2 regions of the Pedobacter sp. Leaf132 genome follow, and region 2 is predicted to be linked to the other one. Evidence: riboswitches for the same ligand, from Rfam matches in the RefSeq annotation. Region 2 holds a riboswitch; the other holds the start of a gene.
The links. A riboswitch is a leader RNA that binds a small molecule or an ion and turns the genes downstream of it on or off. The one in region 2 is predicted to bind S-adenosylmethionine.
Positions count from the first base shown of each region.

Region 1 (7,908 bases), on a different contig from region 2:
AACTTCCGCGTAATTCCCAGGTATGGAAAAAGGGCGTCCAATCAATGTATGGTACTAATTCTTCTAAAGGATAATTATCAAAAACCTTTGTACCGGTAAACGCCGGAATAGGAAGTTCAGCTTTAAAATCTATCTTAAATTTATTTGCTCTAGCTTCTTCTAAAGTTTTAAAACGTTTATCAGAACGTTTGTTTAAATGTGCTTCACGAGCCTTATCGTATTCAGCTTTGATGCCTGCAATATAGTCATCCCGGGTTTCCGGATTCATTAAAGTGCTGCAAACCGTAACACTTCTTGAGGCATCCAGAACGTGTATAGCCGGACCAGAATAGTTCGGAGCAACCTTAACCGCAGCATGAATTCGGGAAGTTGTTGCGCCACCAATAATTAAAGGGATAGTGAAATTTTCACGCTCCATTTCTTTGGCGAAATGTACCATTTCATCCAAAGAAGGCGTAATTAACCCACTTAAACCAATAATATCTGCATTAATTTCTTTTGCTTTTTTGATGATGTCTTGTGCCGGAACCATCACGCCCATATCTACAATTTCGAAGTTGTTACAAGCCAGTACAACACCAACAATGTTTTTTCCAATGTCATGAACATCTCCCTTAACGGTTGCCATCAAAACTTTACCGGCCGATGAACTTTGGTTTTGATCCGGATTATCTAATTTTTCTTGCTCGATAAAAGGCAATAAATAAGCAACAGCTTTTTTCATTACCCTTGCTGATTTTACAACCTGCGGCAAAAACATTTTACCGGCACCAAATAAATCGCCCACAATGTTCATCCCATCCATTAACGGGCCTTCAATTACCTGAATCGGGCGAGCGTATTTCTGACGGGCTTCTTCAACATCATCATCCAAATACTCTACAATTCCCTTAACCAAAGAATGTGAAAGGCGTTCTTCAACCGTTCCTTTTCTCCACTCCTCATCTTTAACAAGTTCTTTACCTTTTGATTTTACAGTATCTGCATATTCAACCAATCGCTCTGTAGCATCTTCCCTTCTGTTTAAAAGCACGTCCTCTACACGTTCTAATAATTCTGGTGGAATTTCCTGATAAACTTCGAGCATGCCGGCATTTACGATTCCCATATCTAAACCCGCCTGAATGGCATGGTATAAAAATGCAGAGTGCATCGCTTCTCGAACGACATTATTTCCTCTAAATGAGAAAGAAATATTAGAAACACCGCCGCTTACTTTAGCATGAGGAAGGTTTTCTTTTATCCACCTTGTGGCATTTATAAAATCAACAGCGTAGTTGTTATGCTCTTCTAAACCCGTTGCTACCGTTAAAATATTCGGGTCGAAAATAATATCTTCCGGTGGGAAACCGATTTCGTTAACTAAAATATCATAGCTACGCTTGCAAATTTCTTTTCTACGCTCGTAATTATCGGCCTGACCTTGTTCATCGAAAGCCATTACTACAACGGCAGCGCCGAATTGCATAATTTTACGGGCGCTTTCTTTAAACTTATCTTCGCCTTCTTTAAGTGAAATTGAATTTACAATCCCTTTACCTTGCAAACATTTCAAGCCATTTTCTATAACCGACCATTTAGATGAATCGACCATAATCGGAAGCTTTGCAATATCAGGTTCTGAAGCAATAAGGTTTAAAAATTTCGACATGGCAGCTTCTGAATCAAGCATGCCTTCGTCCATATTTACATCGATTATCTGAGCGCCACCTTCAACCTGTTGCAGTGCAACTGCTAATGCTGCTTCATAATCGCCACCTAAAATAAGTTTTGAAAATTTAGGCGAGCCTGTGATATTGGTTCTTTCCCCAACATTTACAAAAATACTATCAGGTGTTATGGTTACCGGCTCTAAGCCACTCAAACGCATAAATGGTTCAATAGCTGGGATTTTGCGTGGCGCTGCCTTTTTTGCATTTTTTGCGATGCAGCCAATATGGTCTGGCGTGGTACCGCAACAACCACCAACAATATTAACAAAACCCGACTGGATAAAATCATCTACCAAATGAGCGGTTTCATGCGGTTGCTCATCGTAAGCGCCAAACTCGTTTGGTAAGCCTGCATTTGGATAAGCAGAAACATAACAACCAGCTTTTGTAGCTAATTCTTCAATATGCGGACGCATTTCTTTTGCACCCAAAGCACAGTTGAAACCAATACTCAAAGGTTTTGCATGCATAACCGAGTTTAAAAAAGCCTCGGCTGTTTGACCGGATAATGTTCTGCCAGAAGCATCGGTAATGGTTCCCGAAATCATAATTTCGAGCTTACGACCGATAACTTCTTCGTATTTTTTAATGGCCACAATTGCCACCTTTGCATTTAAAGTATCAAAAATGGTTTCAATAAGCAATACATCCGAACCACCATCTACCAAACCACGAACCTGCTCGTAATAGGCTTCTTCCAATTCATCGAAATAGATAGCTCTATAACCTGGGTCGTTAACATTTGGCGACATAGAAAGCGTACGATTGGTTGGACCAATAGCACCTGCAACAAAACATTTGCGGTCTGGGTTTTCAGCCATAAATTCTAACGCAGCTTCTTTAGCAACCCGAGCACCCTCAAAACTTAATTCGTACGACAAATCTTCCATCTGGTAATCTGCCATAGAAATCCTTTGCGTACTAAAGGTATTGGTTTCGATAATATCGGCACCTGCTTTTAAATATTCCAGGTGAATGGCCTTAATAATATCCGGACGAGTTATGTTAAGCAAATCGTTATTGCCCTTAACATCACAAGGATGATCCTTAAAACGCTCCCCTCTAAAATCCTCTTCAGTTAACGTATAACGCTGAATCATGGTACCCATCGCACCATCAATTACCAAAATACGTTTCTCTAGTTCTTCTCTTATACTCATTTGTTGTTTCTAGTAGCAAGTAGTTAGTATCGAGTATCAAGATTCCCAGACATCAATCTAACTGCAGATAATTAGCACAAAATATAGACGTGCGTCTTGATACTTGATACTTTATACCTGATACTTAAAGCTTATTTAAAAAGTTGGCAGATTGATTTACCTTCTTAACTTATCTTCTCTCGCCACTGCTGAGATTAGAATTTAGCACCTTGTGTGGGCACAGGTTGCTAAGACATCGTTGGGTCTAATCCCTCCGTCTTTCTTAATAAGCATACAAAAATGCAACAAAGCAACATCAATTCCAAAAATTATCGCCTTGAAGCCAAATAAAATTACAAAGGCCACGCAAAATTGCGCAGCCTTTAAAATATTGTTCTGTTACAAGTTATTTTCTGCTTCCAAAAATACGAAGTAAGAAAAGGAAAATGTTTAAAAAATCCAGATATAAAGATAAGGCTGCTACGATGGCCATTTTCTTAGATTCTACTTGTAAAACCTGTTCGCCGTTTGCTTCGATACCTTCACCAATTCTTTTAATTTTTTGAACATCATAAGCGGTTAAAGCGGTAAAAATTGCGATACCGATGAAAGCCATAAACAAGCTAAATTGCTCACTTTGGATAAACATATTTACCAAACTAGCAATTACCAAAGCAATTACACCAACCATTAAAATCGGACCGAATTTGCTTAAATCGATGTTAGTCGTGTAACCCATTACCGCCATAATACCAAAAATGCCAGCTGCACCTGCAAAGCAGCTTACAACTGAACCAGATGTATAGGCCAATAAAATAAAGCTTAAGCTAATGCCCGTTAAAACAGAATAAAGCACAAATACACCAATTAATGAAGTATATGAAAGCTTGCTCAAACCAAATCCCATTAATAAAACTAAACCAAGTGGTGCAAACATTGCGATGTAACCGAAAATAGACATACCAACTTTTCCTGTTGATGGATTAACAGTTAATAAATATTGCATCAATTGCTCGTTCTGACTAAATAGGTAAGCCGCAATTGTTGAGAGACTAAGTGCTACAAACATCCAGGTAAATACGTTTGCAAAGAATTTTTTAGAAACAGAGCCTTGTTGTACAAAAACGCTGTTATCTTGATATTGATAATTTTGTTGTTCCATTTTTTATTTTGTGTATTTAAATTATATAAAAATAGATATTTTAATTCAATCTTTTTGTCAGCAACTCTTCAACTTTTTTAAAGAATTGTAACGGTTTTAGTGTACGCCAAGGCATTTCATCAAAGGAGCCACCAAAGTTTATGTAATAATCGATGCTGTTATCCTTAAACTCCCGGATTACATGCTCCTGAAAATTTATGCCCACAATCCACCCATCTTCAACCTCCTGAAACCATTCCTCATAATAACTATCATCAGATGAATGAAAATTGAGTACATTTTCTCCTATAAGGATGAATTTATTAATGCCTTCATCCATCATTAATTCCAAAATATCGCGTTTAAGCAACATGATGTCATTATTTATAGCGTCGTTCCATTCTCCAATAAATTCAATAATGGCATAACTTCTATCATAATCAACAAAAAGCACTTTCATGTATAAGGTATTCGAACCAAATTCATCCCATTGGGGATGTAAAAGAAAATTGTAAATCTGCTTATCGAAGTATAGCTCAGAATATTCTGTATTGTAAAACGGCGAACGTTCATCTTCTGCCGAGATATACTCATCCCTCCATTGATAATACGGCTCTATCTCGTGCATTTCTTAAATTTTTGATTTAAAGATTTACGATTTTAGATTGAAAAATCGTAAATCAGTTTATTTGAAATTGGGTTGCAGCAACCGTAAGTCGTAAATCTACAATCATAAATTCAATTGCCCTGCTTCTACCGCTTTACGAACGCTGCCATAACGATTTAACAAATCTGCTGCTTCATCATAATTAATGTGCAACTCATCAGCAACCATTTGCGTTCCGCGATCAACCAGTTTATTATTGGTTAACTGCATATCTACCATTTTGTTTCCAACAACACGTCCAAGCTGAACCATAACGGTGGTACTCAGCATGTTTAAAACTAATTTTTGTGCCGTGCCTGATTTCATCCTTGTAGAACCCGTAACAAATTCAGGTCCAACTACAACTTCTACCGGAAAATCTGATTCAGCAGCTATTGGTCCGCCGGTGTTACAAACGATACAACCGGTTAAAACGCCAATTTTGCGGGCTGTATTTAAACCACCGATAACGTAAGGCGTTGTGCCTGAAGCTGCTAAACCAACTAAACAATCTTTCTCGTTAATATCGAATTCCTGCAAATCTTTCCAGGCTTGTTCTGCATCATCTTCTGCAAACTCTACGGCTTTTCTAATTGCCGTATCGCCACCGGCAATAATACCAACTACCCAATCGAAAGGCACACCATAAGTTGGCGGGCATTCTGAGGCATCAACCACACCCAAACGGCCACTGGTACCTGCACCAATATAAAAAAGGCGACCGCCTTTTTTCATTCTTTCAGCTACTGCCGAAGTTAATTTTTCTATCTGAGGCAAAGATTTCTCCACTGCAAAAGCAACAGTTTTATCTTCATTATTAATGCCCTGAAGAACCTCCAAAACCGACATTTTTTCGATGTCGTTGTATTTTGATTCTTGCTCGGTAACTCTATCCATAAATTTAATTTTGATAAAATTCGGTAAATTCTTTCTAAAAACTAATCAAAAAAACAAAAATATGTGTCACAAAAATTTAGCAAACACTTAACTAAAGTTATTTAATGTTAAAAATGATAAACAAAAGATGATAAAAATGCGTTAAAAAATTAATCAAACCGCTTATTTTCATAAATTTGTAGCAACGCTAATGAAAAAAAACTCCCGTAATAATGCCTTAATTGCCATAAGCTATTCTGTAATTTTAATAGTAGGTATGGTTTTGGGTATTAAGTTTATCAAAGACCAGGGATATGGCGTTCAAAAACCTACAAAACTAGCCGCAAACTCCGAAAAACTTGAAGAGATTCTGCACATCATCAACGGAAATTATGTAGATGATATCAATACAGATTCTTTACAGAATTTACCTATCGACAGCGTTTTACACCAACTTGATCCGCATAGCGTTTACCTGCCACCTACAAATGCGCAAAATATGCAGGAAGATTTGGAAGGAAATTTTGAAGGTGTTGGATTGGAATACTACATGCTTAACGACACCATGATGGTAACGGGCGTTATTAAAGATGGACCAGCTTACCAGGCAGGCATAAAACTTGGCGATAAAATTTTAAGCATAGATTCTACCGTTGTTAGCGGCAAAAACTTACCCAAAGATCAATTAGCCGGTCGTTTTAAAGGCAAAGCCGGAAGTGGTGTTAATGTTTTATTACAGCATAGCGGAAACCAGCTACCAAACCGCGTAATGGTAACCAGAGGAAAAGTTAACATTAGTAGTGTTGATGCCGCATACATGATTAATAGCGAAACTGGCTATGTTCGCATTAGTAAATTTGGCGCCAATACAGATAATGATTTTTCTGTAGCTGCCAATAATTTAAAGGCCAGAGGCATGAAAAAGCTAATACTCGACTTACGCGATAACGGAGGTGGATATTTTAGTGCGGCAACAGGTTTAGCCGACCAGTTTTTAGGCGAAAATAAACTGATTGTTTACACGCAAGGCAAGCACGAACCACGTACCGATTATTTCTCCACAGGCAGTGGCGCTTTTCAGCAAGGAAAATTAGCTGTTTTAATTAATGAAAACACCGCATCGGCGAGTGAAATTGTTGCAGGTGCTATCCAGGATTTAGGCAGAGGTGTTATTGTTGGTCGCCGTTCTTTTGGTAAAGGATTGGTGCAAGAGCAATTTGCATTTGAAGATGGTTCGGCATTAAACCTTACCATTGCAAGGTACTATACACCTTCTGGTAAGAGTATCCAAAAATCTTACAAAAAAGGTTACGATGCTTACAAACATGAATTAGATGAACGCTTAAACGACGGCGAACTTACCGGAGATTTAACTTCGTTTAAAGATTCTCTCGAAAAAAATAACGGCGTAAATGTTTCGCAAAGAAAACCAAAAACTGTTGGCGGCATACAGCCTGATGTTTTTGTAAAACTCGACACTACAGGTTACAATAAATTCTACAACACTTTGGTAAGCAAAAAAGTGCTTTCTGATTATGTGTTTAATATTTTAACAACAAAATATAGTTCCACATACATCGAACAGAATATCAATACCTTTAACCTTAACGATTTAGATTTTAAAGATTTTATCGGTTTTCTGCAGCGTAAAAATGTGCAAATAGACCGTTTTCAACTCTACAATTCTAAAGGTTTAATTTTAAATGATTTGAAAGCATTACTTTGCAGATACTATTTAGGCGATGTTGGCTATTATAGAGCTGCAAACCAAAACGATAATGTAGTTAAACAAGCCTTAAACAGCTTGCAGTAAATAAAATTCCAGGCATTACTCATGACACTTGAAACAGACAGATTGATTTTGCATCCCTTAACTCATAACCAACTTTTAAAATACGTTAGAAATGATAATTCGTTAGAAAACGAGCTTAAGCTTAAGCATGGCCATAACGTAATTTCTGATGAATTGCAAGAAGCCATTCGCGAAACCATTTTGCCAAACGTAATAGATGCTAACAAGAACTATTTGTATAATACTTTATGGTCAATCATATCAAAAGATGATGAGAAATTGGTTGGCGATATATGTTTTGTTGGCGAACCCGATGCCAATGGAGAAATTGAAATTGGTTATGGAACCTATGAACAATTTAGAAACAAAGGTTATATGACCGAAGCCGTTGGCAGATTAATTAGATGGGCAGCAACGCAACCTGAAGTAAAAATCATAACTGCATCTACAGAAATCGATAATGTAGCTTCCTACTCCGTTTTAGAAAAAAATAATTTTGTAAAAATTGCCGAAGGCGAAGGCATGTTTACCTGGAAACTAAATTTAAGATAACCTATGAAATCAGTATTATCTGCAATGCTTTGCCTGATATTTTCGAGTGT
Region 1 covers NZ_CAKLBO010000001.1:587,814-595,721, reverse strand. The annotation lists gene metH (methionine synthase) at 1-2,872, opposite strand, end outside; SAM riboswitch class I at 3,039-3,144, opposite strand; gene LUA86_RS02560 (Bax inhibitor-1/YccA family protein) at 3,258-4,013, opposite strand; gene LUA86_RS02555 (hypothetical protein) at 4,054-4,620, opposite strand; gene murQ (N-acetylmuramic acid 6-phosphate etherase) at 4,723-5,535, opposite strand; gene LUA86_RS02545 (S41 family peptidase) at 5,726-7,327, shown strand; gene LUA86_RS02540 (GNAT family N-acetyltransferase) at 7,349-7,858, shown strand; gene bla (BlaB/IND/MUS family subclass B1 metallo-beta-lactamase) at 7,862-7,908, shown strand, end outside.
Region 1: linked by a shared signal. The riboswitch ahead of metH (methionine synthase) and the one ahead of LUA86_RS06395 (SusC/RagA family TonB-linked outer membrane protein) in region 2 are both predicted to bind S-adenosylmethionine.

Region 2 (7,908 bases):
ATCCAATTCTTTGGCACATGAAGCCAGCAAAAGCGATAAAGATAAAAAGCTGTATATAATATTCTTTTTCATGGGATTTAAAATTTGATGTTAAGATTTATACCATAGGTACGTGTGGTTGGATTAGAAAGGCTTTCTAAACCCTGACCGTTTCCTGTGTTGAATGCAACTTCGGGATCGATATCGGTAACATTACGATGAAGAATTGCTAGATTACGACCAACAAGCGCTACCGAAACACCTTGCAAGCTTAATGGTTTAAGCCATTTAGCAGGAAGATTATAACTTAGCCTAACCTCACGAAGTTTTACATAAGAAGCATCGAAAATATTTGCCTCATCTATTGTACGGAAAGATTTATAATACTGTTGAGCAGGAAGAATTTTTTCGTTCTTTTTACCATCGGCTGTTACACCTTCGAAGATCATACCATCATCATAAACCGTAACACCTGCAGGAGCTGTATTATTTGCGGTTACTCTTACTGTTCCGTTTGCTTTTAAATTACCTGGATAATAATAAGAAATTCCACCAAATTCGGCAGCACGACCAGGCAAAGTTGATTCCAAAACACCAGTATAAATTCCGGTTGCGTAAGTACCGTTATAAATAGAACCGCCAAAGCTAGCATCAATTAAAACGCCTAAACTTAAATTTTTGTAAGTAAAAGTGTTCGAAATTCCACCAATCCAATCTGGTGTATATTTACCCAAAACCCTTTTAGTTGGGTCTGTTTGAGGTGCACCGGTTGCATTAACAACAATATTGCCACTGCCATCTCTCAAAAATGCATTTCCAAAAAGTGTTCCGTAAGGCTGACCAACGGCTGCAATAACTTGTGCTGAATTGGTTGCCACAACATAGTTTTGCAATAAGCCGGCTTTATCCAATTCGATAACTTTACTTCTGTTTGCAGCATAATTTACATCAACATCCCAAACAAAAGCTTTTTTAACAGGTGTAATGCCTAATTGAACTTCAATTCCTTTGTTGTTGATTTTTCCGGCATTAAGGAGCTTGGATCTAAATCCTGTACTCGGACTAACATCAACACTTAAAATTTGATCATAACTATTGGTATTGTATAAACTTACATCTAAAAGGATACGTCTTTTAAATAAAACTGCTTCTGCACCTAATTCTGATGAAGTAGTTGTTTCAGGTTTTAAATCCGGATTTAGATCTGTTGTAGATGCCGTAAGTTGTGGATTAGTACCAAATGGCGCACCAAAAGCGTAGGTATTAATTAAGCGGTAAGGGTCTGCATCTTTACCAACTTTAGACCAACCTCCTCTAAGTTTGGCGTAATCAAGCACATCGCTTTTAATGTCAAAAGCCTCGGTAATTACAAAACTTCCATTAAATGAAGGATAAAAATAAGACCTGTTTTGCGCCGGAAGTGTAGATGACCAATCGTTACGGGCAGTAATATTTGCATACAAGTAATTTCTAAATCCAATTTGCGCAGAAGCATAACCACTATATGATTTTAGCTTGCTATAATTGTTAGAAGATGTTAAAGGATCTCTTGAATTACTAAGCGTATATAAACCTGCAACAGCTAATCTTGGCGCACTTTGGTCGTTTTGCTCAATGTAGCGTGAGCGAATGTTTGTACCTAATAATGCCTCTACACTAAAATCATCATTAAGCTGTTTGCTATAATTTAAAGTCGCATCAGTATTATTTTCGTTAACGGTAAAAGCACTTTCTGTGTAAGAACCGAATGGCGTACCATTTGTACCATAAGCTATTTTAATCTTTCTTCTATCGTTATAATAATCTGTTCCGGTACGGAAGTTAAAATTTAAGCCTTCAATAATTTTATAATTTAAGCCAATACTACCTATAATTCGGTTTCTGTTTTGAGAAACTGTATTTTCATAAGCCACCCAATATGGATTGCTGTAGTAACTATTGTTCCAGTTAAACGTATTTCCGTTCTCATCTAAATAGTTTTTTAGGCGATTAATATCTACTTGCCTGCCAAACCAGGTGAATTGAAGCATGGTACTTGTAGAGCGAGAACCGCCCGTACCCGATAAATTATCAGAACCAAGCTTGCTGTAATTTGCATTAGCTGTTAAAGTTAGTTTTGGATTGATTCTTAAGGTTGTATTTAAAGCAAAGGAGTTTTTCCCTTGTCCAGAGTTTGGAACAATACCAACCTGTTTAAGGTTATTGTAAGATAAGCGATAATCAAATTTTTCGCCAGCATCTTCAATTGATAAACCATTGGTTAAGGCATAACCTGTTTCAAAGAAATCGCGAACATTATCCGGATGTGCCTCAAATGGAACGGCTACGCCTTTAGAAAAAAACTGAGGTATAAGCTGTCCGTTCATTCTTGGACCCCAGCTTTCATCAACACCATCATTAATCCCTGCACCTTTACCATCAACATAACTAAATTTACCTTCGGAGCCTTGTCCAAATACGTTTTGATATTTTGGAAGCGTTAGCAAACTTTCTATTACAGCATTTGAATTAAAAGTTACGCCCAACCCTTTTTTAGTTTTACCCGATTTTGTTTTGATGATGATTACACCAGCCGCAGCACGAGAACCGTACAAAGCCGCAGCATTTGGACCTTTTAACACGCTCATCGATTCAATATCATTTGGGTTGATATCTGAAATAGTGTTGGCGTAATCTCTAGCTCCGGCAGAATTTAGCTGCGAATTATCAACCGGTATTCCATCGATAACAAAAAGCGGTTGGTTATTCCCAGAAATTGAAGTTTCTCCACGAATTACAATTCTGGATGAACCCATATCGCCCTGACTGTTCGTAACCCTTACACCCGCAACTTTACCCGCAAGCGCATTAACTAAATTTGTTTCTTTGGCTTCGGCCAGATTTTCTCCTTTAAGCTCCTGAACGGCATATCCTAAAGATTTTTTCTGCTTAGAGATGCCTAAGGCTGTAACTACAACTTCATCCAACGAATTATTTGCATCACTTAATACAACAGATAGTGATGATGTACTTGATAAAACTTCAACTTCTTTAGTTGTGTAGCCGATATAAGAAAAAACAAGTGTTCCCTTACCATTTAGGTTTAAGGTAAATGCACCCTCATTATTTGATATAACGGCTTGTTTTGTTCCTTTTACAAATACAGAAACGCCCGGCAAAACCTCTCCGGTGGCGTCTTTAACAGTGCCCGATACTGCTATATTTTGAGCACGAACAAATGTAGATAGCAATAGCAAAAACAAAAATGCTGATAGCTTTACTTTTTTATACATGTTAACTTAATTAGAAATGATTAATTATACTTTTGATTTTTTAGGCAAAGCAATGCCACATCGCTCTGTGTCGATTTTTTTGTAACATTAAATTGATCTTAGATTTGGGAGCTTAGCGCTCAGCTTTATGAGCTACAACATAGCTCCATGCACATTCGGATGGTTTTACAGTTAGGAACTGTAGAAATTTTTAACTTTTGCTCGTCAGGTTTTTTCATTTAAATATTTTTTAAGAGCCATTTAAAAAGCAAATCGTTTCATTCCAAAGAAATACTTTTATAAAAAAAGCACTTCCGAAAAATCAGAAGTGCTCTCATATATTGTCATCAATATTTACTTGGCATCAAACTGACTTAACTACCCCTTTACGGGTTGGAATTAGCACCATACCCAAATAAGGCTGGTTGCTAAGGTTTCAAAGGGCCATTCCCTCCACCTTTCTCGATAAGCATTTTAAAATAACTGCTGCAAAGATAGTATATTTTTTTAATAGTCTACAAATTCTATAGATTTTATTGAAAATATTATTTTAAGTGCTTACCTTTGAGCCGGAATTAAAAATCATCCCATGAAAATAAAGTCGATACTCATCATATTAAGCTTGGGCTTAAGCATAATAAATGCACATGCCCAAACCAATAAAAAACTGCAACCATCTAAAATATCATCAACAGTTAACAAAACTGCAAATGGCAATTGGAGAGGTCTTTTTCAAATTAAGCCTGGTGTAGAAGTTCCTTTTAACTTCGAAATTAATAATGACAAAATAGTTTTTCTTAATGGCGATGAACGTTTTGATGGTGGGAAAGTCTATCAGAAGGAAGATTCTTTAAGTATAAAATTAGACCAGTTTGATAACGAAATTGCGGTAAAGCTTATAGGCGATTCTTTAACAGGTACGTTAAGAAAGCAAGATAATTCTGGAAAACCACTGGTTTTAATTGCAAAAAGAGGTGAAAATTTTAGGTTTAAAAATTCTGGAGAAAAACCTGCAGCAAATTTTTCTGGCACTTATGCTGTCACTTTCAAAAATCCGAGCGGAAAAGACGAAAAATCTGTTGGTGTTTTTAAGCAAACAGGTGATAAATTAACAGGAACTTTTTTAAGAGTTACAGGAGATTCGCGTTATCTTGAAGGTATAGTGGAAGGTAATAACTTTTACTTATCCAGTTTTATCGGCATGGCTCCTGCTTACTACAAAGGCAGTTTTTCTCAAAAAGGAGAAATTACCGGAGAATCTATAAATTCAAGAGGAAGTATAGCTTTTACAGGTATCCAAAACCAGAATGCTGAGTTACCTGATGCTTACAAACTTACCTATTTGAAAGAGGGTTACAAAACTTTAGACTTTTCTTTTCCGGATGTTAACGGAAAAAAGATTTCACTGAGTGATGAAAAATACCGTGGTAAACCTGTTATCATAACCATTACCGGAACATGGTGCCCAAATTGCGTTGATGAAGCCTCATTTATTGCACCTTGGTACAAGGAAAACAAGAAGAGAGGTGTTGAAGTAATTGCAATCCATTACGAAAGACAATTGGATTCTGCTTATTTAAAGAAAGCCATTAACGGTTTCCGTGAGAAGTTTGATATAAAATACGACCAGGTGATTGCCGGTAAACCAGATAAAAAATTAGTTTCTGAATCTTTACCTGCATTGAATAACTTCTTATCGTTCCCAACAACCATATTTATTAACAAAAATGGCGAAGTTGCGAAGATTCATACAGGTTACAGCGGACCAGCAACCGGAAAATTCTATACTGCATTTGTAGAGGAGTTTAATAAGGAAGTGGATAGTTTATTGAATGAGTAAGTATTGAAGAAATAATATTTAGAGAGGTCGTCATGCTCAGCTTGAATGGGCATATTAAAGCATAATATTATTTCGTTACGCTTTAGGATTCCCGCTTTCGCGAGAATGACGATGATGTGTAAAACCAATCCATAACAGCGTAATGTTCAGCTTTACAACATTAACTTCCTGATTTGCTACCGCTTGATTTCACATCATCATTACTGATGCTTCTTTGGCTCTTTTTAATAGAATCCTTCAGCTTTCCAAATTTCCAGTTTAAACTCATGTTAAACGAACGATTGTAGTTTTCGCCACGGTAACGCTGTGTAAAATTTGGTCCTTCAGTTAGCGTTTCATAAATTCGGTATTTTATAAATGGATTATTTATACCTGCCGAAATCGTTAACTTATCTTTAATAATTTCCTTGCTTCCACTAAACGACATGTAATAATATTCACCAGAACGGCCTTGTAATAAAACATCAGCACTGCTATAATTAAAACTTGCATTTGCTCGCCATTGCTTTTCAAATTTATAACCTGTGTTTAAATAAACATATCCAGAAACACCTTCATTTTTAGTCAACACACCATTAATTGTGCCTTCCAACCAGGCATAGCCAAGGTTGCCGCTTAAGCTTAAATTCCACTTTGTGGTTAATGGATAATTTATATTTATGTTGGAACCCAAGTTTTTATTTCTACCAACGTTGGCGAAACTTGTTCTGGTAATTTTATTAACATCGTTGTAAATAGATATTGTTTGTATGGTATTATTAGCAAAACTGTAGGCTAAACCGGCATTTATAGAGCCTTTCTTAAATCGGCTGTACGTCAATTCAAAATTATTACTCAAAACAGCTTTTAAGTCTGGATTTCCGGTTGATTCAAAATTTGGAATAGAACGGTCAACAAAAGGATTTAAATTATCAATTCCCGGTCGCTCGATACGCTGTGTAAAACCAAAATTTAAATTGCTTTGATTTTTAAACTTCCGATTTACAGAAAATGATGGTATAATGTTAAAATAATCGGTATTAACATTCGAAGCATTGCTGATAAAATCAGCTTTTACAAACGTTTCTTCAATCCGAACGCCAGCTTTAAAACCCCAATTAGTAAGGTTGTATGAGTAGGAATTGTAGGCGCCAATAACATCCTGATTGTTATCAAAAATATTTGTTCTTGCTGGTACAATTTCAAATCCTCCGGTGCCGGCATTAAGTTGTCTGTACTCAAAATTACTATTGTTATCCCTCAAAATTCCTTTCAAACCACCTTCAATATTTAATTTTCCTACCGGATGCACGTAATCTAACTGAATGGTTTGCTCTTTTGAACGGCTATCATTTTGCTGTATATAATTTGGTTCCGTAAAATTTTGTCTGTTAGAGAATGTTAACTCATTTCTCTGCGGGTTGCCCCCATTATTAAATTTGTATGAGAAAGTTAGCAAACGCTCTTTATTACTTTTAAAACCTAGCTGATAGTTCAAAGTCATATCCAAACCATTCCAATCAAAGCGGTTTTGTCCCAATAAATCGTAAGCGGTAAGTTGCGCTGGAGAACTTAATCTAAAAGTCTGATTATTAGTAGATTTATTGTAGCCGCTGTATGGGTTAATCTCTGCAGTTATCAGATTAAGCGTATCAATTTCAAAACTAATTTCTGCACCACCATAACGGTAATTATTATCAAACTTTCTTCTACCGATATTTATTAATTCTGATGGATTAGCACCTAAGGTTGTTCTGGTATTTGTGTTCTGAGTTTCTGGTGACGAATAAAAACCGGTACCGCCATAAGCTGTAATACCCAGTTTACCTTGCTTTACGGTTAAAAAACCACCAATTCCAGGACCGCCAACGGGAAATTGGTGACGAAGATTTAAGCTTCCACTATAACCATTATCAATTTTTTTATTAGTGATGATGTTAATGATACCAGCTAAACCCTCACTATCATATTTTGCCGGTGGTGTTGTAATCACCTCTATTTTTTGAATAGATGATGCTGGCATGCTACGCAAAACATCTTTCGGACTTCGGGAAACCATACTCGATGGTTTTCCGTTTATGAGAATTTTATAGTTTCCACTACCTTTAAGTTTGATGTTATCATCAGCATCTAAAGATAACAATGGCACTTTCCGCATCATATCCAGTGCAGTCAGAACTTTGCTTTCCGGATCGGCCTGAATGTCATAGCTAATTCTGTCAACTTCTTGCTTAATTATTGGCCGCATAGCATTCACAGCAACTTCATTAAGATTGTTTACTTGCGAGGCGACACTAATTTTCCCGGCATCGAAGGTGTTTTTCGTTTCATTCAATTCAAAATTTAGCGTTTTAGAATTGTAACCAACGGCTATTGCAGTTAAGGTATATTTTCCTGAAGCAATGTTGCTAAACTCGAACAAACCTTTCTCTGATGTGACAGTCGTTTTAACCACAACGCCATCTTTTTTAATGGCAAGGGTTATAAATTCTAACGGTTTTTTTGATGCTGAATCAATTACTTCTCCTTTAACAGCAATTGGGTTTTGTTGTGCAAACGTAACGGAGTAAAACAGAGTGCAAAGGAAAAGGACGATAATTTGAAAGCATTTTTTTTTGAGGAGTGATAATTTAGGATTTCGCATGTAATTTGGTAGATAGATGTAAATAAAGAATGATTAGGGCATTATAACTTCAGATAAGACGAAATAATTGTTGAAACGTTGCATCTGACAAAAAATTTATTTCAATTATAAGCCCTAATCATAAAATGAGATTAAAATATTATGGATTTCTTAAGTAAATATTCCCGTAAGATGAATTGAAATCATAACTCGGTCCTTTACCTGGTGTGGCATTT
Region 2 covers NZ_CAKLBO010000002.1:593,118-601,025, forward strand. The annotation lists gene LUA86_RS06390 (SusD/RagB family nutrient-binding outer membrane lipoprotein) at 1-72, opposite strand, end outside; gene LUA86_RS06395 (SusC/RagA family TonB-linked outer membrane protein) at 78-3,251, opposite strand; SAM riboswitch class I at 3,602-3,702, opposite strand; gene LUA86_RS06400 (peroxiredoxin) at 3,820-5,070, shown strand; gene LUA86_RS06405 (outer membrane beta-barrel family protein) at 5,231-7,693, opposite strand; gene LUA86_RS06410 (hypothetical protein) at 7,833-7,908, opposite strand, start outside.